4 regions of the Paenibacillus sp. N3/727 genome follow, and region 3 is predicted to be linked to each of the others. Evidence: predicted binding sites of a transcription regulator. Region 3 holds the regulator's gene; each other region holds the start of a gene.
The links. Region 3 encodes Rex, which represses fermentation and respiration genes when NADH is low (regulators of the CRP and FNR family bind a similar motif). Its sites were predicted from a motif close to TTGTGAAATATTTCACAA; they were not measured.
Positions count from the first base shown of each region.

Region 1: a site for Rex is predicted at 2,392-2,409, ahead of nadA (quinolinate synthase NadA). Genes of this name have one in related genera too.
Region 2: a site for Rex is predicted at 2,083-2,100, ahead of MNQ98_RS05375 (flavocytochrome c). Genes of this name have one in related genera too.
Region 4: a site for Rex is predicted at 3,537-3,554, ahead of MNQ98_RS27615 (TorD/DmsD family molecular chaperone). Genes of this name have one in related genera too.

Region 1 is NZ_CP093336.1:57,249-63,200, reverse strand. Features, by position in the region: gene nadB (L-aspartate oxidase) at 1-1,280, opposite strand, end outside; gene nadA (quinolinate synthase NadA) at 1,316-2,254, opposite strand; gene ftsH (ATP-dependent zinc metalloprotease FtsH) at 2,484-4,550, opposite strand; gene hpt (hypoxanthine phosphoribosyltransferase) at 4,652-5,191, opposite strand; gene tilS (tRNA lysidine(34) synthetase TilS) at 5,249-5,952, opposite strand, start outside.
Region 2 is NZ_CP093336.1:1,205,317-1,211,268, forward strand. Features, by position in the region: gene MNQ98_RS05365 (response regulator transcription factor) at 1-375, opposite strand, end outside; gene MNQ98_RS05370 (sensor histidine kinase) at 360-1,964, opposite strand; gene MNQ98_RS05375 (flavocytochrome c) at 2,142-3,923, shown strand; gene MNQ98_RS05380 (HAD family hydrolase) at 4,312-4,971, shown strand; gene MNQ98_RS05385 (AraC family transcriptional regulator) at 5,142-5,952, shown strand, end outside.
Region 3 is NZ_CP093336.1:2,501,250-2,507,201, reverse strand. Features, by position in the region: gene MNQ98_RS11315 (amidohydrolase) at 1-799, opposite strand, end outside; gene MNQ98_RS11310 (redox-sensing transcriptional repressor Rex) at 786-1,439, opposite strand; gene dinG (ATP-dependent DNA helicase DinG) at 1,485-4,349, opposite strand; gene MNQ98_RS11300 (tetratricopeptide repeat protein) at 4,485-5,114, opposite strand; gene panD (aspartate 1-decarboxylase) at 5,230-5,613, opposite strand; gene panC (pantoate--beta-alanine ligase) at 5,606-5,952, opposite strand, start outside.
Region 4 is NZ_CP093336.1:5,904,323-5,910,274, reverse strand. Features, by position in the region: gene MNQ98_RS27635 (MFS transporter) at 1-706, opposite strand, end outside; gene mobA (molybdenum cofactor guanylyltransferase) at 901-1,599, shown strand; gene MNQ98_RS27625 (LysE/ArgO family amino acid transporter) at 1,639-2,256, shown strand; gene moaA (GTP 3',8-cyclase MoaA) at 2,398-3,402, opposite strand; gene MNQ98_RS27615 (TorD/DmsD family molecular chaperone) at 3,801-4,505, shown strand; gene MNQ98_RS27610 (efflux RND transporter permease subunit) at 4,707-5,952, opposite strand, start outside.

The sequences.
Region 1 (5,952 bases), 2.4 Mb from region 3:
GGCGCTTCCTTACGCTGCCAGCTGAAAGACAGCAGTACTGGCTCCGCAGGAGTTTCCGGGAGCTGTCTTATCTGGTCCACAATCCTCCGCCCATATACTAGCGCCTCAGACAGAGAGTTACTCGCCAGCCGGTTGGCACCATGTACGCCGGTGGACGATACTTCCCCGCAAGCAAATAACCGATAAATACTGCTCTCGCCGTGCAAGCCAGTCTTGACGCCCCCCATCATATAATGCGCTGCAGGGGACACAGGAATCCAATCCGTGGTCAAATCAAGTCCGTAACGCATACACATTTCATATATCGTCGGAAAGCGATGCTTCACCATCTCCGGCGATTCATGCGTTATATCGAGATAGACAAACGTCGACCCTGTCTCTTCCATTTCACTAACAATGGCCCGGGCAACGATATCCCGCGGAGCAAGTTCGAGCAGTTCATGATATCGGTCCATAAAACGTTCGCCTTTGATATTACGTAGATACGCACCCTCACCCCGAACTGCCTCCGAGATTAAAAATCTTGGTGCGCCTGGATAGCTGAGCGCCGTCGGATGAAATTGAATGAATTCCATATCCCTGATCTCGGCCCCGGCACGATAAGCCATAGCAACTCCATCTGCTGTGGCTACCTCCGGATTCGTTGTGTAACGATACAGCTGCCCTGCACCACCGGAGCATAACACCGTCGCCTGGCCCCGCACAAATACACGGCTGCCATCCGGCATTTGCACCAGAGCACCCAGGCACTCATTCTCCTGAGTAACGAGGTCAATAACAAAATGATCATCCCACACGGTCACATTAGGAAGATGTTCCACCTGCTTGGAAAGTGCACGAACAATTTCATAACCTGTCGCATCCCCGTTCGCATGTAGAATGCGCCGGTGACTATGTGCCCCCTCCTTGGTTAGAGCAATTACCCCGTCCTCCACATCAAACGTAGTACCTAACCGGATCAGCTCCTGAACACCGGCCGGACCTTCATTGACCAGTACATCTACAGCAGTAGAAGAACAAAGCCCGGCCCCAGCCAACAAGGTATCCTGCCGATGATACGCCGGAGAATCATCCTCTGCGGTCACAGCAGCAATGCCACCCTGGGCATAGCGAGTATTGCTCTCCATCAGTGTTTTCTTGGTGATCAGCAGAACTTTGCGGTCAGTGCTTCCTTCAATCGCTGTGTATAATCCGGCAATACCGGAACCGACCACAATTACGTCCGTCTCTACTACCGGCAAATCCTGCAGATCAAAATCGATCAAATATTGCGGTATCACGTGACTCACCTGTCTTTAGCGAAGAGTAGCGCATGCTACTTAACTTGTAACATGCGCTCTAATGAAGTTCTGGCTTTTTCCGCGACAACCGGCGGCACATAGATTTGAGGTTTCATCGTCTCCAGACATTTGACCAACTTTTTAAGATTATTTACTTTCATGTTAGGACACACGAGAAACTTGGTCGCAAAATGGAACGATTTGTCCGGACCATCCAGACGGAGCTGATATCCGGTTCCATCTTCGGTGCCTATAATAAACTCCTTACAGGAGGATTGCTTGCAGTATTCCAGTATAGCAGTGGTGCTGCCCACAAAATCGCCCATTGCAACGACTTCTGGACGGCATTCCGGATGGACGACAAATTCAGCATTCGGGTATTTGGCTTTCATCTCCACAACATCTTTAACGGTCAACATGTCGTGTGTGTTGCAGTAGCCTTCCCAAATAATGAGTTTCTTGTCGGTATGCTGCTGAACATAGTGTCCTAGGTTTTTGTCAGGAACCCAAATAATTTCATCAGAATCAACGGATTGGATGACCTTTACGGCATTAGAAGACGTGCAGCAAATGTCTGTCTCGGCCTTGATTTCCGCGGATGAGTTAATGTATGTAACGACCTTGGCGTTTGGGTGCTGTGCCTTCAGCTTACGCAGTCCATCGACGTTGACCATATCCGCCATGGGGCATCCCGCACGCTCATCGGGTATAATAACTGTTTTGTTCGGTGCAAGAATTTTCGCACTCTCTCCCATGAAATGAACACCGCAAAATACGATGACATCCGCATCCGTCTGTGCTGCCTTTTGGGCAAGCAAGAAAGAGTCTCCCCGAAAATCCGCAACCTCCTGTATCTCATCCCGCTGATAATAATGCGCCAAAATAATGGCATTGCGTTCTTTCTTCAACTGCATTAATCGTTCGCGCAATTCACGGTTTTGTTCCGCTTTACGCTCCAGCGCCAAAGCTTCCACGAGCGACCCTCTCCCCTTGTGTATTTACGGCCTTCATGACCGCTGGTGAACCAGTGCTTCAAGATGCTCTTATCCCCTTGTGAAAGGAAGCACCTTTTGTTTATCACCTAATGTACACAAGGTTCGAAAGACTGTCAATGTGACAAGAAGCACAAAAAGAACCGGAAAACGAATGATCGTTCTCCGGTTCTTTGTTTTTATTCGTCATGCGGTGTTTTTACCGCTTTTATTATGATAATCTACCGCTACCGTTGTCCGAATCACCCGGAGGTGTTTTGCCATCTGGATCTTTACGTTCAGAATCCTGATGGTCCATCGGACTGTTCTGGATCTCTTCGCCAGAAGTCGGACGCTCACCTTCTTCTTTGCCTTGGATCCGGACGCGAATATCACCAACGTTGTCGATAACAGGCTCTCCGTTCTCGGATGGTCCTTGACCGCCTTCTCCTGAATCTTTTCCACTCAGTGCACCTGTTTCGATCAATTGCTTGATCTGCTCAAGCTCCAGAGTCTCTTCTTCAAGGAGTGTATTGGCAATTAAGTGAACTTCCTTGGAATGCTCAGTGAGCACCTGCTTACATTTCTCATAACAATCATTAATGAAGCGCTGCATTTCCTGATCAATTTCGTAAGCGATCTGGTCACTGTAGTTCTGCTCATGCCCGATGTCACGGCCCAGGAACACTTGACCTTGCGACGTTCCGAACTGCATCGGTCCGAGTTTCTCACTCATACCGTATTCCACAATCATGCTTCGGATAATGCCTGTTGCCTGCTGGAAGTCACTGTAAGCACCGGTTCCAATTTCTCCGATGAACAGTTCTTCCGCTACACGGCCGCCAAGCAAACCGGTAACGCGGTCCAGAAGCTCTTGTTTCGTTACAAGCATACGGTCTTCCTTCGGCATCATAATAACATATCCACCAGCGCGTCCGCGCGGAATGATCGTTACTTTATGCACCATGTCGGCATGCTCAAGGAAGTAACCGACAATGGTATGACCTGCTTCGTGATATGCCACAATACGTTTCTCACGGTCACTGATAACGCGGCTGCGTTTCTCCGTACCTACGATAACGCGGTCAATCGCTTCATCCACCTCACGCATGGAGATGTCTTTCCGGTTACGGCGTGCAGCAAGCAATGCCGCTTCGTTCAAGAGGTTCTCCAGATCAGCACCGGTAAATCCGGTAGTCCGTTTCGCAATGATGTCCAGTTTAACATCATTCGTCATCGGCTTGTTACGTGCGTGTACTTTCAATACCGCTTCACGGCCCTTCACATCCGGACGATCAACCGTAATCTGACGGTCAAAACGACCTGGACGAAGCAACGCTGGGTCGAGAATATCCGGGCGGTTCGTCGCAGCTACGATAATGATTCCTTCGTTAGCTCCGAATCCGTCCATTTCAACGAGCAATTGGTTGAGTGTCTGCTCACGCTCGTCATGTCCGCCACCAAGTCCGGCACCACGCTGACGACCAACCGCATCAATCTCGTCAATAAAGATGATACAAGGCGCATTTTTCTTCGCATTCTCAAACAAGTCACGAACACGGGATGCACCGACACCGACGAACATTTCGACGAAGTCAGAACCCGATATACTGAAGAATGGCACTCCTGCTTCGCCTGCGACTGCACGAGCAAGGAGGGTCTTACCGGTACCCGGAGGGCCCACGAGAAGTACACCTTTAGGAATACGGGCACCTACGGTGTTAAACTTCCGCGGATCTTTCAGGAAGTCGACAACTTCAATAAGCTCCTGCTTCTCCTCATCCGCTCCCGCTACATCCTCAAACGTAATCTTCTTCTTCTCTTCATTATATAGACGGGCTTTGCTCTTACCAAAGTTCATTACTTTGCCGCCGCCGCCCTGTGCCTGGTTAAACAGGAAGAAGAACAGAACAAACATAATCACGAGCGGAATAAAAGAAGATAACAATGTCAGCCAAATGCTCTGACCTTCCATTTTCTTAACGGTAAATTGGATGTGGTTATGATCACTCGCCGCAACGAGTTCTTCCATCGCAGCATCCGTAGCCGGGATATAGGTCGAGAAGTTCTCTAATTTCTTCTCGCCCTTAGGCGTATTATATTTACCGGTCACAAGGTAAGCATAACCGTCAAATTGAGCTGTTATTTCTTTTATGTTGTTGGCCTTAATTTCCTGCCGCAGTTGATCATACCTAGGGGTATCGGCTACTTCGTTACCATTGGTAACGAATTGAACAATGCCCACCACGACTAAAAATAGAATTAAATAAAAACCAGAATTCCGGATGAACCGATTCATCCCCTACCTCCTCTCAAAGACACATAAGATATTTTACCACAGCCTGTCTGACCATCTCAACAATGCGGGATGGAGCAGTGATCCGTGATCCGGCGTAGTATTTAGTTGCTGTAAATTTCCGGTTTCAAAATCCCGATGTAGGGGAGGTTCCGGTAATGCTCGGCATAATCGAGTCCATATCCTACGACAAACGCATCCGGAAGAACAAACCCGGCATAGTCTGCCTGCAGGTCTACAGTCCGGCGTGCCGGTTTATCAAACAGAGTCACCACAGCAATCGACTTGGCTTTACGGTTCTCAAGCAGGTCGATCAGGTAGCTGAGTGTCAGACCGCTGTCGATAATATCTTCGACAATCAGTACGTCTCTGCCTTCAACGGATTCATCCAGGTCTTTAATAATTTTAACTACACCGGATGATTTCGTAGAAGCACCGTAACTCGACACCGCCATGAAATCCAGTTCCATCGGTACCGTAATGTTTTTAACCAAATCTGCCATAAAAATAAACGCACCTTTGAGAACACAAATCACCAAAGGATCGCGTCCCTCATATTCTGCGCTGAGTTTTTCCCCTAATTCCTTAATCTTAGCCTGTATTTCTTCTTCGCTGATGAGCACTTCCTGAATGTCATTCTGCAACTGAGCGAACCTCCTACGTGTTTATACTATGAAAGTGTAAAACGGGCCATTCCCATTTTACGCTTTCCCCGCATTCACGAGTTCCATGCGGAGAATACATGTTGTATGCCGCCCAACGGCAGCGTGAACAGAGCGTCTTACACCCGGAATCCATACGATGCTACCTGAGCCATCGCACACCATGGGGATCATGGAACGTACGGAAGGAGGAATTTTCTCATCAATGAGAATATCTTTCACCTTTTTGCTGCCGTTTAATCCCATGACCTTCATCTTGTCTCCGGGCTGCCTGCAGCGTACGGTTAAAGGGAAAAGTAGCTGATCCGCATCAAAGGAAGCTTCTCCTGAAGCCAACTTTATGCCGTCCCTCATTTCCTCTCCATCCACAAGCGCAAGCTTTAAAATTTTTCCGATTTCCGGCAGAACCAGATCCGGTCCATCGGGGGAATTCAACTGATATATGTACTTCCCCTGTCCTGCAAGCGGCTTAGGGCAAAAGCTTACCTCTCCGTATTCACGGATACAGGTCAATCCTCCCCCTAAATCCAGTCGCCAATTGGTCCGGCGATCCTGCAAAACTCCTTGGCGGACCGTTTCAATCTTAACGAAATCCGTATTTTCCTGGTCTGCCGACAGATAATTTAATATTAGTTTAATCAAACGCCGTTGTAAAGCAACATGTAAGCCCAAAAAGGAAGGTGCGTCAAAAGACGTCCTTCCATCGATCTCCCTAACAAGAGAGCGGTAAGCATCCTCAGCAG
Region 2 (5,952 bases), 1.3 Mb from region 3:
ACTGCACAAGTGATCGTGTAACTTAGCAAGCATTCGGTTTAGATCGCTCTTGGGTACCGGCTTCAGTAAGTAATCATAAGCATGCAATTGCAGGGCTCTTTGCGCATATTTAAAATCATCGTACCCACTAATGATCACCACGACCATGTCAGGATAACGACTCGCTACAAGTTGGACCAGATCAAGACCATTCAAACCCGGCATGTTAATATCCGCTAGTAATACGTCTGGTGTAGATTGCTCGATTAGAGACAGCGCCTCAGTAGCATTCCTTGCTTCTCCTGATGGTTCAAAAGGCAGCCGACTCTCTTGGATAAATTTCCGTAAGCCATTACGGATAATTTTCTCGTCATCCATGATTAGGACTTGCCACATGATTTGTCACCTCCAAGCGGTATATTTATCGTCATACAGGTTATACCTTGTCCACTACTGATCTGCAAACCGTAAAGCTCACCATAAGCAAGTTTGATGCGATGGCTGACACTATATAGACCGAATCCAATCTCTTCGTTTCTGTCTTTTTTTCCGTTCCGCAACGTCTCCTGAAGTGATGCCAGCCTGGATTTAGGAATGTCTACTCCGTTATTCTGGGCGGTGACGATCAGTTGATCCCCTCGTTCATATGCACGAATTGATATTTTACTTTTCTGGTTTGTCAGCGGCTTGATTCCGTGATAAATCGCATTTTCAACGAGTGGTTGAAGGATGAAGCGAATGATCTGTTGTTGTTCCAAATGCTTGTCATAGCTCAATTCGTAATCCAGAATATCATCATACCGAACACATTGGATATTTAAGTAGCTCTCGACATGTTGAAATTCTTGTTCCAGTGTTACAAATTGACTGCCGCTGCTGAGCCCAAGCCGGAAATACGTGCTTAAGGATTCTACAATGTCCACCACATCATGTGCGTCATGACTTGCAGCCATCCATTGAATCGTATCTAGTGTATTATACAGAAAATGGGGCTTAATCTGTTCGTGAATCATCTGCAGCTCCAGTTCCTTCTTTTCTTGCTGGGATTGATACAGCTTAATGAGCATTTGATTGAAGCTGCGCCCTAACTCTCCAATCTCATCGCGCCTTTTATCGTTAGAACGCACGCTCCAGTCACCGTCTTCCACTTGTCTCATCAATTGACGCAGCGCCTGAATCGGCTTCGCTATGGAAGAGCCCAGCAATAGGACGAGAATCAAAAAGAAGATACCTACTACAGTTCCTACCATAAGAGCCGACCGCTGGGTCTTCGTCATACCTTGGGTAAGCTGGGATTTCGGCACTTGGAATATGAGCTTCCAGCCCGGAACACCGGCAATCGAAGCTGTAAAGGTAGCCATGTTAGCTCTGGAATCTTCCAGTTCTGGAAATTCCGAATTGACGATAAGCCACCCTCTGCCGTCATACACCAGAATGTCTTGGGCGATTTCTTTCATTTTACCGATAGGAACGGCGGCTGCGATGTAAGCTGTATCTTCATTTACTAGCGGTCCAACACGGTATAGAATAACGACAATCTCTGCTTCGTTGGCTCTAGAAACAATAACGTTACTTACAACGTAGGGAGCATCCGACGAAATCAGTTCTTTATAATAGTCTCGCGTTAATATAGAGAAAGACTTGCTATCTGGCGTCCAAGAGTTTCCTTTGAGATCAACAATCCGAATGGACTCGTAGTCATGGCCTCGTCGTTGCTCTAGCTTGCGACTTTCGCGTAACAGCTCTTCTCGAGTCCAGTGGTGATCAGAAGCAAGGGTGGCGAGCATTTCGACTTCTCCAATCCGCTGCTGAAACCAATAGGATATTTGTTCGCTCCGGGCATTGACGATTTGCTGTGTCAGTGATTCGTTGAGTGGGACGACCGTTCGTTCCATCTCTATGTATATGGAGCCTAACAACGCAAGGAATAGTAAGAGAAAGCATCCTCCGGCATATAATGTAATTTTTCGTTGTATTGAGTGCATGTCTTCATTACATCATGTTGCATTCCATCTTTAAATGAGAAGTATCACTTGTCCAAAAAGTATAAATAAAATCCGAATTGTGCAAATACTTTTGGAGATGCATAGCCTATAATACACATTGTACATTTTTTCACAATGTCAAAATACTTCGTACAAACAGTATTCAGGGGAGGACCTATGAAAAGACACACAGGAAGAATTTTGTCCATTATTATGGTGCTGGCACTTGTATTTACGATGGCCGCTTGCGGCTCGAAAGACAACGCAAAGGAAGCATCGAATGGTACGACGACGGCCATTGGGGTAGGTAGTGGTAAGCACGGTGACATTAAAGTTGAGGTAACCTTTACGGATGAGAAAATTATGGATGTGAAGGTTCTGGAGCAGAAGGAAAATGAAGTTCTATCGGAGCCTGTATATACCCAATTGAAGGAAAATGTCATGCAGGCAAATAGTGCAGATGTAGATGTTATTAGCGGATCTAGTGTGACGAGCGAGGGGTATTTGGATGCAATTCAGGATGCGATTGCTAAATCGGGAATTACGCTGGTGGCAGGCAGTGGAACAGCTGATGCGAAACAGACCGAAGAGTCGGAGCAAACATACGATGTCGTCGTGATCGGCGCGGGCGGTGCCGGCTTTAGTGCAGCGTTTGAAGCAGCAGAAGCCGGAAAAAGCGTAGTTATTCTGGAGAAGATGCCGACCGTTGGCGGTAACACATTGATCTCCGGTGGGGAGATGAATGCTCCTGACAACTGGGTTCAGCATGAACTTGGCATTACCGATGATAGCCCAGAATTATATTATGAGGATACGATGAAGGGTGGCGACAATCTAGGTCAGCCGGAAATCGTGAAGATTTTGTCCGAGCAAGCACTGGGTTCAGCCGAATGGTTACGTGACGAGGTAAAAGTGGAGTTTTTATCCGATCACCTCTTCCAGTTCGGGGGACATTCCCGCAAGCGTGCACTTATTCCTGTCGGCCATACAGGAGCGGAATTGATTACGAAGTTCAAGACCAAGGCCGAAGAACTTGGAGTTAAGATCAAGACGAACATGAAAGCTGAGAAACTACTAACGGATGAGAGCGGTAAAGTAGTTGGCGTTGAAGCGAGTACAAATGGTCAAAAGGTGACCTTCAATGCGAACAAAGGCGTTATCATAGCGACCGGTGGATTTGGCTCTAATGTTGAGATGCGTAAGAAATATAATCCTGAGTTGGATGAGAGCTATATGTCTACGGACACGCCAGGGACGACGGGTGACGGGATTGTTATGGCTCAAGCCATTAACGCAGATATTACGAATATGGAGAATATTCAAACCTATCCGATCTGTGACCCTATTACAGGTGTAATCTCACTTGTGGCCGATTCTCGGTTTGATGGTGCGATACTGATTAACCAAGGGGGAACACGGTTTGTAGAGGAATTGGAACGACGCGATGTCATATCTAAGGCTATTCTAGCACAAGAAGGGCGTTACGCTTACCAATTCTGGAATCAGGAAATCGCCGATATCGGCAAGACGATCGAAGTGCACCAAGATGAGTATGATCAATTAGTTAAAGAAGGAATGCTCTATAAGGCTGACACGATTGAAGATGCGGCTAATTTCTTCAAGGTAGATGTAGAAACATTGAAAGAGACTATAAGCAAAGTCAACGAGTATGCGAAGACAGGCAAGGATCTTGATTACAACCATCGTGGCGGTTTGGTATCGCTGGAAAAAGGCCCGTATTATATTCAAAAAGCGGTTCCGTCGGTCCATCATACAATGGGTGGATTGGTCATTGATACGAAAGCACGTGTTCTGTCCACAGAAGGCACGGTTATTCCGGGACTGTACGCTGCTGGAGAAGTGACAGGCGTTGTTCATGGTGCGAACCGTCTGGGCGGAAATGCCATTTCTGATATTATTACTTTCGGCCGGATTGCTGGTCAGGAAGTCGCAAAGTAGATGTACTTTTAGTCGACAACGCGAAAAAGATGGAAGCTTTAAGACAAAAAGAGTTCCTAATTAAGGCTCTTTGAAATTCATTTTATAAAAAGATTCATATGAAGTGCTAGAAGCTATTTCTTAAATGGCGGCTGGCACTTCTTTTTCTTTATTTTGGTCAAAAGCCTTATTTTATGAATGCAGCAATAGGCAAGACCAAACCTCAATCAAAAGTAGTTTGGAATTGTCAAATCTAAGCGGGAATAAGGAGCGGACAGAATAATGGATACCATGATCCAAGTGCTGGAGAGAATTCATTACAAGTCAAAAGTCATTCAGGAAGCATTGGAATTCAATAAAAGAATGCTATGATATTGATATAACAGCTATCAAGGAGGATACATACATGATAAAAGCAATCGTCTTTGACTTTGATGGATTGATCATCGATACGGAAACCGTATGGTACAATGCGTTTAAAGATGTGCTTCGAGACTATGACTTGGATTTTCCGATGGAGGTATTTACGAAATGTGTAGGTACGCATGATAGAGCAATTCATGAATTCATTGAAGAGAAGCTGGGTCTGGAAAGCATCGAAACGATTATAAATTTAGCGAAGGAAAAGCACAGCTCCAAGGTGGATCTGCTGGAAATCAGAGAAGGCGTGAAGGACTACTTGTCCGCAGCGAAGGAGATGGGGCTCAACATAGGCCTGGCTTCAAGTTCCAACCGGGAGTGGGTTGAAGGGTTCCTGACAAAACTTCAGATCATTGACTTCTTTGATACGATCAAGACGGGAGACGAAGTTGAAAAAGTGAAGCCAGACCCGACGCTGTACATAAACGCGCTTGAGGCTTTGAATGTTAAAGGTAGCGAAGCTATAGCTTTTGAGGATTCGGCCAACGGAGCAAAAGCCGCCATCGCAGCGGGCATGAAATGTGTTATCGTGCCTAATGAGGTGACCAAGGAGATTAGCTTCGAGAAATATCATTTAAGAATTAATTCTATGGGTGACATGAGTTTAGCCGAGGTTATTAAACATATAGATAACGATGCAGCCGTGTAGTGGAAATCAAATAACACGAGCCAGTAACAATACGGATCATTTAGAGAAAGCGCCAATTATCGGCGCTTTTTCTTTTGGCTCAAAGCTATATCATATTCCATAATATTACTGTCTTAAAGTATAATTCAAATAAAAATACACCAGAAAATCTCGTAAAGGAAACACCTTAAATGAACAACGAATACGGCAAAAGAATGAATGCAGTCATTCAGTACATCAAGGACAATAGTTCTGAACGAATTACGCTGGATGAGCTAGCGGAGCATTCTAATTTTTCGAAGTTTCATTTTAGCCGAATATTTACGTCGATCGTGGGCGTAACCCCCATCGCATATGTGAATCAGGTTCGTCTACACAATTCGATACAGTACTTAACAAATAGTGACCGGACAATTTTAGACATCTCACAGCTTTGTGGGTTTGAGTCGGTAACAACTTTTAACACGGCATTTAAGAAGTTTTATAATCAGACGCCGAGCGAAGTTAGAGCAAGCAGGAGTAATGATAGCAATATTTCATTAATAGTTAGCAAAAATGAGAAAGAGTTATTCCATCCTCTGAATTACGATGAACACAGAAAAATAAGTCATTTTCTGAGGAGGATATGGGATATGAACGTTACGATCAAGGAGCTTCCTGCGTACGAGGTTGCATATGTCAGGCACATTGGCAGCTATTTGGACACCCATCTGGCATGGAGCGTATTAGGGAAGTGGGCCAATGAGCATCAGATTACCCCAATGAGTCAGTATTTTATCGGTATTTCGCTAGATGATCCTGCCACGGTGGAAGAATCCGAGTGCAGGTATGATGCTTGTGTCACATTGCCAGAGGATTTTGTTAAAAAGATTACAGATGTGGTTCAGTTTAAGACGCTGAGTGGCGGAACGTATGCCTTATATAACTTCTACGATACGGTCGACAAGCTGGCTATCGCGTACCAAAGCTTGTTTGATCAGTGGCTGCCGAACAGCGAGTATG
Region 3 (5,952 bases):
TATGAGCCGCCAAAATCTCAATCTCTTCATCCGTTAAATGAACAGCATGCGCAACAAGCGTCGGACGTGTGAAGACGCCAAGTTTTTGAAGATGAGCTACTGGCCGCAACCCGTAATCCCGAACATTCTGCTCGACTTCAGTTACTGTTTCTGACATATGGGTGTGAATTGGCAAATCTAGATCGTAAGCAGTCTGCACAAACTTTTCGATGTAATCCGGAGGACATGTGTAAGGCGCATGAGGCGAAATCATCGTTGTGATACGTCCATCGGCTTTACCGTGCCAGTCCTTCGCAAATGCTGTAGCCTCCTTCAGCTTGTGATTCTGAACATCTGGAGGACACAAACCGATTACACCGCGAGTAAGTACCCCACGCATACCGGACTGCTCAGTCACGGCTGCTACCTGATCCATATGATCATACATATCGAGGAAGGTCGTCGTGCCGCCTTTCAGCATTTCGATCACAGACAGCGAGGTACCCCAATATACATCATCAGCTGTAAACTTCGCTTCCATCGGCCACATTTTCTCCTGCAGCCATACCTGAAGTGCCAGATCATCCCCGTACCCACGAAGAAGCGACATAGCCGTATGACCATGCGTATTCATAAGACCAGGCATGAAAAACAGATGTGTGCCGTCGATAATCTCCGTATTTTCCTCAACCTTCGGTTGTTCTTCACCGATATAGGTAATGAGATCGTCTTCGATGACCATATATCCGCGCAGAACCGGCTTTTCGTTCTGAAGCACAGCAAAGGTTCCGTTTTTAATCATCCATTTACGCTTCGTCATGATCGGCATCTTCCTTTCCGTTATCCAAATAATAAGCCAGACTCTGCAAATCCGTCGTGAAGTCAGCTGTATGAATCCGGATGTGCGGAGGAGCTTTCAAGATCGTTGGCGCAAAATTCAGAATCGCTTCAATACCGGATGAGATCAGTTTATCCGCCACATCTTGTGCTTCGACATCAGGAACGGTAATAATCCCGATCCGGATTCCGAACTCCTTAATAGTCGCCGTCAATTCTTCCATCGACTGAACGACTAAATTGTTGATTTTAGTGCCGACTTTGGGAGTATATGCATCGAATATAGCTACAATCTTCATATTATCTTTCAAAAAAGCGTTGTAATTGGAAAGGGCGTGTCCAAGATTACCAGCACCCACAAGCACTACATTAATTTGCTGGTCCAGTTTAAGAATATGACGGATTTTCTCGATCAAATAAGAGACGTCATAACCTATCCCTTTTCTGCCAAAATCTCCAAAATAGGCAAGATCCTTGCGGATTTGCGCCGGATTTAGGTCGAGCTTCTGTCCAAGCTCCTGTGAGGACACCGTCGCAACCTCACGAAGATGAAGTTCGTTCAGATAGCGTAAATATACGGGCAGTCTGCGAACCACGGCCTCCGAAATTTTATCCGATTTCATGCATGCTCCCCCTAATGATAAACTCAAAATAAATAACTTAAATTCTTATTGTATCGCCTCGTCCCCATGAAGCCATTCCGCAATGCGGGGAACCATCTGCTCTGTCCGCATATGTTCCATTTTCGGGCCAGGCAGTGAATATAAAAAGTATTTTCCGTAATAAGATTCAATCACACGGGTATCATAAACAATCACAATACCCTTGTCTTGAGCTGTTCGCACAAGACGCCCGAAACCCTGCTTAAAGCGAATAACCGCTTGAGGTACGGATAGTTTCATGAACGGATTTTTCTTCTGCTGCTGCAGTAGCTCGCTCTTCGCTTCGACAAGGGGATGGTTAGGCGGTTGAAACGGTAGCCTTACGATAGCCAGGCATGTCAGCGCTTCTCCCGGAATATCGACCCCTTCCCAGAATGAGCTTGTCCCAAGCAGCACCGATGCGCTGCTGTCCTGAAACCTTCGGATCAGCTTGGTTCGGCTTGATCCATCCATCCCTTGTCCTAGTACGGATATATCACTGGATGACAGAACTTCCTTGAGCGGATCATACACCTGGCGCAGCATACGGTACGAGGTAAACAGCACCAACATTCGTCCATGAGTCGCTTTAGCGGCATCTGCAAGTGATTGAACGAGTGTACTCACAAAGTTCTGATCTCCCATGGTCCCCTTAACGCTTGGGAAGTCCCTTGGAATTAATAACAATGCTTGCTCACGGTAATTAAACGGTGACGGAAGCTGCACGGTATTCAGCTGCCCCTGATCTGAAGCATCCTGCAGCCCAAGATTATCGATCATATACTGAAACGATTTATCTACAGATAGAGTTGCAGAAGTGAGGATGATACTTCTTTTTTTATCGAAGAACAGCTCTTTCAACTGCCCGCTCACATCAACTGGCACAGCAAACATCTGCAGCGATTTACTGCGGAAATTACCGTTCGCCTCCATCCAGTAAACCACGCCTTCATCGTTCAGAGTCATGAAAAATTTCAGATTCTCCCGGTGCGCAGCCAAGTCCTTAAAGAGGCCGTTAATATCCGTAATTAAACTATCTGCTCCATAATCATTCAGTTCTTCCCGAACTTCAGATGTTAGCATATCTCCTTTGCGAACGACGTCTCCCAAGGTGACGTGAATCTGATTCTCTAACTCCGTTAAGCTTTCCCAGTCTTTTGGCTTCTTGGATGGTGACAGTCGAAGCGTAAATTGTCCTGCATCCCCCGCAGAAGCATCTCCGCGTTCAGGAAGAAGTCCGAACAGAAGGTCACTGAGCCGGTCCCAGCTCTCCTTGACAGTAATTAGATCAGGGTATAGCCGGTCAATGACTACTGTCCATTCCCCCGCCTTTTCGTGCGCCGACGTTTGAAGCAGTTGACGGAGTGCTGGCAACTGTCCATTCCGGCTGTCCTTGTAGAGACGTGTAAGTGTGTGTATCACCGTAAAATACTTCATATGGAGCCCGAGATGCTTCCCCGCCACATCTTCCAAGTGATGAGCCTCATCAATGACCAACCGCTCATACGACGGCAACAGCTGATGATTCGCTTTTACATCGGTAAACAATTTGGAATGGTTCGTAATAACCACATCCGCAATACCCGCTTCATGCTTCGCACGGTGGTAGAAACACTTTCGGAACCATGGGCAAGCCCGTCCCAAGCAAGAATCGGAATCGCTAGATACCGTTTCCCAGAAGTCCCCACCGCGTCCACCAAGGTTCAGTTCCTCATCATCCCCGGTTTCTGTCTGTGTCAGCCATATGATCATTTGGGCTGCAATGATGATATCCTCTTTAGGTGTGTTGAAATCTCTTCTATTTATTTTATGTTCAAATTTTCTCAAACACAAATAATGCTGTCTCCCTTTGAAGACGGCGGCTTTAAATGGAAACGGGACTATCTTAGTGAGTAGCGGGATATCCCGTTCACGAAGCTGTTCCTGAAGGTTGATTGTATGCGTGCTGACCATTACCTTCTGTTCCTGTTTCACACTTTGGTATATGGAAGGTAGCAAGTATCCAAGTGATTTCCCTGTACCGGTCCCAGCCTCAATCAGGAGATGCTTGTCATCCTCTAGTGCCTTCATGACCTCCTCGAACATAATGTCCTGGGCATCCCGACTTTCATATTGAGGAAGTATCTCACGTAAATTATTACGTACCTGGCTCATATACTGCTCAAAGGATAGCTCGGCTAGCGGATTAACCTCTTCTTCATCTCGTGCAGGTGTCATATCGGTCCAGTCCTCGATCGCCAGAGCAAATTGACGAAAATACGTGTAGTTGTCCGGATCCTGAATCGCCTGATTTTCCTTATCAGCCCGCATTCCATCGAAGAACCAGCTCAAATCACTGTCCTCAACCGCAAAAAGATCGCTCAAACGCTGTATCGTAAGCAGCGGAAGCTGATCAAGCTCTTCCAGACATTTCAGCAGCGCATAGGCGGTAGCAAGCGCATCGCTGTCCGCTTGGTGTGGGCGGTCATGCTCCAGGCCGAAATAGGAGGACACCATCCCCAGCTGATACGATGTCAGTGATGGAAAGCATATTTTCAAAAAATGTATCGTATCGAGTATCCGCCCGCTGAAAGGTAAATAACCGCAACGGTCGAGTGCATTTTGCAAAAAATTAAAATCAAAGGCTACATTATGCCCCACAAGTACAACATCATCGAGCATAGGTACCAGTTCCATCATCATCTCCTCAAGGGAGGGTGCTTCAGCTACATCTTGATCCGAAATACCTGTCAAACCTGTAATAAACGGTGGAATCGGAATCCCGGGATTGACATAAGAGCCGTACACTCGGGAAATGCTGCGATCTTCATCGATGATGGCCAGCCCCACTTGAATGATTTCATCGGCTGACTGGTTGCCCGTAGTTTCAAAATCCAATACGGCAAATTTCATGTTCGTATAAATCCCTTTCATTCCAGTCTAAATAACAGCATAACAGATGTAACGCCGTTTGAACATTATGGACATAAAAAAGACGATGCCACAGACTCGGCGCTTCGAGCGGGCATCGCTTCTACAGACTGATATTCATAACAACGAAATCAATTGACTCCCATACTGCAGTTCCCCGCGATTCTTGTGGCAAACCTCCAGATTAATCAGCGGATCGGGAAGAGTCGGGTCACTCTGTATCGCAAGCGTGAAATAATCCCGAGCTTTGTCTGTTCGTCCGTTAATGACCTGTATGCAGCCTAGAGCGTTATAAATCATGGCCTGTAATCTCTTGTCATCCGCCAGCGGGAGAATCGACAGCAGATAACCTGAAGCCTCCACCGTCTCACCCAAATGCAGATGAGCCATGGCCGTATAGAGCCGTATCAGCAAGCTTTCCGGATATATGGCAGCAGCAACCGTAAATTGGGTCAGAGCAGGTCTGAACATAAGGAGTTTGTAGTATCCTTGGCCGCGTATGAAAGCATCCAGCTGCATTTCCGGTGATTCGGTCGGCGGAAAAACCGGTGATGAAGCTGCACTCTCACGGAAAATAGCCATCTTCTCTTCAAACCGAAGCCATTCATCAATGATACCTTCACTCATACTCTTCAACATATTCCAGTTATGAATCAGCGCCTGTTTCTTGGGACCATGTGCAGAAGGGTAATGCTTCACAATTTCATCTAACATGTCGTTCATTTCGTCGAATACATGTTGAAACATGGAGTGCATCCCACCCTTAGAAAAAATGAGATCAGTTCGTCGACCTGAGTTCATTTTTTGTTAAAGCTGATGTTTTCATTCCCGAAACAAGCGTTACATTTTGGAGTGAACGACTTTATCGAATCGTTGCATGAATCTCACGGTGCTCGGTAATAATCGGCTTGTTGCCGCCGTCTACAATAACAACTGTCGGTTTATGGTTCTCATATTCCTCTTTTGACATCATCGCATAAGAAATAATAATGACATTGTCACCTGGTTGAACCAGTCGTGCAGCCGCACCGTTCAGGCAGATCACACCACTTCCGCGCTGGCCTGTAATGACATACGTTTCAAGACGCGCACCGTTATTATTGTTCACAATCTGTACTTTTTCATTCTCAAGCAGATCAGCGGCTTCCATTAAATCCTCGTCAATGGTAATGCTGCCAACATAATTAAGATTGGCTTCAGTTACGGTTGCACGGTGAATTTTAGATTTCATCATTGTTCTAAACATGAGGATTACCCTCTTTCGTTTGGAATAGTGCATTATCGATTAAGCGGGTCTTGCCAAAACGAACAGCAAGCGCCAGTATACAGTCATTACCTGTTTCGGCAAGCCTTGCTTCATTATCAATCGGCATCAGTTCAGGAAATGTAAGTACCTCAGCATAATCTATCTTCGCCATCGGCGCCCCGGAGATAACCTCCGTGAGCAATCTGCGTACCTCACCAGCAGTAGCTGTGACTCCGTTCTCCAGTTGTTCCAAAGCTATATTCAGTGATCTGGATAACACCAACGCCTGTTCCCTTTCTTCTGCATTTAGATACACGTTGCGGGAACTGAGGGCGAGGC
Region 4 (5,952 bases), 2.9 Mb from region 3:
GATCCAGAATGTACAGGGACATAAATGTATTGTTCATCGTATTTGGAATAGAGACAACAATGCCCAGCAGAATGAACCAGACGAAATACGGATTCAAAAACAGCTTGCTGAGTCCACGGACACTTACTGTGGCAGAGGCGGTCGCCTTCTGGATATTCGGAAGGGACAGCATGAACACGGCGGCTATGACTAGCATAATGGAAAATACAATCGAAATCCGTCCTGATCCTAACCGGTCGATCACAGGTCCAGCCGCAACGGCTGTCAGTGCCCAACCAAGCGAGCCCCACATCCGGAACGAACCGAACTTGTGACGTGTACCTTCAATGTATCCAAGAATAAGCGAGTTTGTCTGCGAGAACATGGGTGTCTGGAAAAAATAAAAGAAAATCATCGACATATAAATCATGGCGTATGTGTTCGCTTGAAAAACAAACTGGACAAGCAGCAAAGTTCCCGTCATCATGAAAATAAGGACACGTTTGATATTCTCGGCCCGGTCGCCCCAATACCCCCAAAATGGGTTGGCAAACACGGAGACGAAAGGGGCAATAGCCATCAGGCTACCGATTTCCACTTTGTCCATTCCGATATCTTGCAGATATAGTTGAAAGAACCCGGTGAATATAACCATGGTTCCATAAATGAAAAAGTTAAAGAGTTTCAGTGACTTTAATGATGGTTGATCGTAGTTCATATCCCGCAAGTGGGTGTCATTCCTTTCAAACCGAGTGCAATACAGAGAAATAGCTTGAACAGCCGATTATCCTCTCTCAATGTATCACGCATTGAAAAGGGATACAAACCAACTTCTATGTTTTTACCCATTTTTTACTAATGTAATACAAGTGTAATATATGGGGGAATTTCTTACATTACAGCTATTGGGGGAGAGTAGGGATGGAAAAACTCCAGATCAAACGGGCACCTGCGGCTGTTCCGGGCACGACGGGAATCGTATTGGCCGGCGGGGCTTCCCGGAGGATGGGGTGCGATAAAGCGATGCTGCCTGTAGGTGGGGTGGCATCCATAGAAAGGACAGCTCTAAGCCTTGGTGAAGTATGCGATGAGGTGCTTCTTTCCCTGAATGATCCGAAACCGTATGGCTTTCTGGGACTGCGGTCTGTAAGGGATATATTTACTGGAAAAGGGCCCATGGCGGGACTTCACGCTTGTTTATCTGCTTCCCGCTCGGCCTGGAATGCCGTAGCAGCTTGTGATATGCCATTTGTTACCGCTGATATTATACAGGTGCTTTTGCGGATAGCCGCTGAAGATCCCTTGACACCAGAGTCAGGAATACGGGTCAGAACAATGGCCCGTCATGATGATGTTGCTCCACGGGATGCTGTTGTTCCTGTTATGGATGGGAAGCCGCAGCCGCTTCTTGCCGTTTACCATCTTGATGTCTGCGCAAGTTTGGAAAATCGCTTGCGCCGGAATGAGCTGCGCATGATGGATTGGTTAAGCGATTTGAACGTTCTTTACATTCCGGTGGAGGAACTGGCCCGGCTGACGGGGATAGACGCCGCGAGGGGGCTGTTTAATATGAACCAGCCTGAGGATTATGAGACCGCTTGTCAGTGGGAAGTTGAATGAGGATCATTAGAGAATAATCGTTAAAAGGGGAGAGAGAAATTGATCGAAGCGATTCTCCATGCGGTGCTGCTGGCTTTCGGGCTGATTCTGCCGCTAGGTGTGCAAAATGTATTCATTTTTAATCAGGGAGCGGTGAACTCGCGCTTTATTCGTGCATTACCTGCTGTTCTAACAGCATCGGTATGCGATACACTGTTGATCTTCGCGGCTGTAGGGGGAGTTTCACTCGTTATTTTGAAGTTCGCTTGGCTCGAAACGACGATATACGCCGTGGGGGTTCTATTTCTGCTCTACATGGGATTCAGTATTTGGAGATCCAAAGGCGGAGGAGGCGGACAATCCGCTCCGCTGTCTGCCCGCAAGCAGGTACTTTATGCAGCGTCGGTGTCCCTTCTGAATCCGCATGCGATATTGGATACCGTTGGCGTAATCGGGACGAGCTCACTCGCTTACGAAGGAATGACCAAATGGATATTCGCATTGACTGCGGCAATCGTTTCGTGGCTGTGGTTTCTAGCCTTGGCATTGGCAGGCCGGATGCTGGGCAGAGTGGATACGACGGGCCGGAGCATTGCGGTACTGAATACCGTCTCGGCCTTGATCATTTGGCTGCTGGCTCTCTATATGGCGCTGCAATTGTTCGGTATTCTTACATAACGAAAAACGTCTATCGACGTATCTCAAAGAAGATAGAGCGCATTTAATGGTAATTTTTCTTGAGAGATAAGGATGCAGTTTCCTCTGTAGTTTTTTATCTCTAAACAAAAGAAGCTCCGCAGCTGCGGAGCTTCTTTTGTTTTACCCGCCGATTTGCGACATGCGTCGGTTGGTCGGGGTATGGCTTTGAGCTTTTTTTTCAAGAGCCAGGGCCATTTCGTGGTTTTGCGGTTTGTTGCCGAGTGCTTTTCGGAACAAGGAAGCCGTGGCTTCAGGATCGTGTGCAACACGGCGGACATTGTATTCATCCGACCAGTACAGACATGCTTTAATATGTCCGTCAGCCGTTAGACGCAGCCTGTTGCAGGAGTCGCAAAAGTGGTCACTTACCGGATGAATGAGTCCAAAAGTGCCTGCAGCACCCTGTATTTTCATATTACGGGAGGGGCCGTTGCCCGCAGGTCCCTGGTCATCTTGAATGGTCCAGCCGGCTTCGTGGCAAACATCCGTTACATGGCTAAGCGGAATGTATGTTTTGCGCCATTCCTCTGAAGCCTGCCCGATCGGCATATATTCTATAAAGCGAACGTGCAGCGGACGGTGAATCGTCATCGCTACAAAATCCCGTATCTCATCCTCATTAAAGCCTTTCATAAGTACCATGTTCAGCTTGATTGGATCAAGTCCGGCTTCATATGCGGCTTCGATGCCTTCAAGCACCTTCCGCACATCTCCACCCCGGGTAATCTTGGCATAGCGTTCTTTGTGCAGCGAATCAAGGCTGATATTGATCCGGGTAAGTCCAGCTTCTTTCAAAAGGCGGGCCTTGGAAGACAACAGAAGCCCGTTCGTCGTAAGTGAAATATCTTGAATTCCTTCAATATCTGAAATCATGGCAACCAGTGACTCCAGATCTTTACGGACGAGTGGTTCACCGCCGGTTAGCCGTACTTTGGATACGCCCATAGGTGCGAGCACCCGCAGAACGGAAGCAATCTCTTCATAACTCATGATCTCGTCATGCGGCTGAAACACCATGCCTTCTTCTGGCATGCAGTACACACATCGCAGATTACAGCGGTCCGTTACGGATATTCGGATATAGTCATGAATCCGCCCAAAGGAGTCCGTCAAAGGTTCAATCATCGGTTTCATCTATAGGAATCCCCTTTCCAGCTTGGCATGGTCACATTGTAGCGATTGCTGTAGCGGGAGTCAATGGAAGGGCGGTTAAAAAATATTGAATTTTGAACAGTTAAATTTGTTGTAAAAGCCAGAGTGTGTGAACTGTATCACAGAAAACGTTTACAAAGTTCATTATACTGAGCTTACAGGCACATGCTTCTCCCCTGAAAAGTGTGCCGCTCATAGAATAGCTGAACCATCCAAGTGAGGATGGTAAGCATGTTTTCAAAATGATTTCCGAAATTTTCCGAAACTTTCGGAAATCATTTTTCATAAAATTACCCCATCCTAGAATCTTTTAAGATATAATGTGAAAGATATCAACATCCAACAAAGAGATCACCATTAGGAGGTTCGATATGACGATATCATCATCTGTTCGAACATTGGAGGTACCTGAAGTCTGTCACAGGTGGCTGGAAAATCGGGGGACGATTTATCAGCTGCTCACTGAATTTTTGGGCCACTGGCCTACACTGTCTTTAGTTGCACATTGGAGCCGCAGCAGCGGAATTGGTAAAGCGGCGGAGCTGACCCGCGGAGGACGCGAGCTCATGCAGTACTTGAGCGGTCGTTCACCGGAGGAACTCGTACGAATTTGCGAACAGGAAGGCGCAGAGTACCGCAGATTACTGCAGCACTCGAAGCAGCGGCCGCTTGCAGAATCCCGTTATTCTCCTTATTCGTGCCGCGCACAGGATTTATCCGACTTTTACGCTTCAGCTGGAACCGCCTTTAAGAAAGTCAGCGGAGAGCCTGACGATCATATTGCGATCGAGCTTGAATTTATGACCATACTGCATGATCGCATGCTGAACAGTGCATACTGCGAGGACAGCATGCTGCGTCTGATAGATATACAGAAAAAATTTCTGGAAGAGCATCTACTCACTTGGATTCCAGCGATGTGTAGAGAGCTGAATGCTTCTACGATAAGCCCGCTTTACTTGGCGGTTTCACGTTTGCTGGAAGAGTTCCTTGAATATGATTTGTCAATGCTCCGCACCTGGAAGCAGTCTTGTCTGGCTGCAGATGAGCCGGTTCGTGAAGTCGTGTTGGTGTAACAGAGAATAGCGATCAGGGTATATATAAAGGCATGTTTTCCATATGGAGAGCATGCCTTTTTTGTGTGTGGGGTGTAGGAGCAACGGCTTTTTGTTCTATATAAACACCAAAAAGGGGCGGCCTCCGTAGTCTAGTTCAGACCTTTGGAGGCAGCCCCTCTATGGAATGTAATTCTTTAAGCGTTACGTTAAGTGCTTGATTTAATCTTCGATCCGCTTTTTGCGGAACTTCATCAGGAATTCATACACAATAGGTACGACGACCAGCGTAAGCAGCGTTGAGCTGATCAAGCCGCCGATAACGGTAATGCCGAGTCCGCGGGAAATGATACCTGCACTGCTCTCCCATCCGAACACAAGCGGGAGCAGAGCGCCAATCGTGGCGAGTGCGGTCATCAGAATCGGACGAAGGCGTGTCGCTCCGGCTTCAAGTAGCGCTTCGCGAGTAGACAAGCCATCACGTTCCTTGTGAATAACACGGTCGATCAATACGATAGCATTTGTCACTACGATACCGATCAGCATGAGTACACCCATCAGTGCGGATACGTCCAGCGTTACACCCGTAATGAGCAAGGCGATAATCACACCGATGACAATGAACGGAAGCGAGAACAGAATCGCAAACGGTGCGAGCGCACCACCGAAGGTGACAACGAGAACGAAGTACACGATGGCGATTGCTGCCAGCATAGCGAGCCCCAGCTGTCCGAAGGTGTCATTGATCTGTTCAGTAACCCCGCCGAAGCTAACAGATACACCCTCAGGAAGTTTCATCTCGTCCACTTTTGCTTGCAGGTTAGTGGAAGCAGTACCTACGTCGTTTGTAATCATATCAGCATTAACGGTAACGACCATCTTGCCGTCGATACGCATAATAGAGTCAGGTGATGTACCTTTTTCCACTTTTGCAACATCTTTGATCGGAATCTCCATTCCGAGCGGCGAAGTGATGGTTTCGTTTTGAATATCCTCGATACTCTTATATGTTTGACTGTCAGCTTCGATATACACTTTATATGATTTATTGTCGATTTTCACTTCAGTCAATACCGGACGCTCACGAACCGGGCTGAGCTTCATAGCCAGTTGTCCGGCAGTCAGGCCGAGCGAGCTGAGTTTCTCCTGATCGGCTACCAGTGTGTACTGTTCATAGGCTTTAGACAGGCTGGTTTCTGCATTTTCGAAGTTGGCGGTGTCTTTCTTAGCCAGTTCCAAAATGTCTTCAGCTACAGGCTTGATCTGCTCCAGTGTGTCACCAAAGACATTGACGGTAAGCTGGCTTCCACCAAAGCCACCCATGTCCATATTGGACCATTGGCCTTCCGGAACTTGTTTCTCCAGTCCTTCCACCAGATCTTTCTTTACATCCTCAAAGTTTTTCGTATCTGGATCATACATGACATAGAACAATCCCGAATTGGCTGAACCCATACCGAGTGGGTTG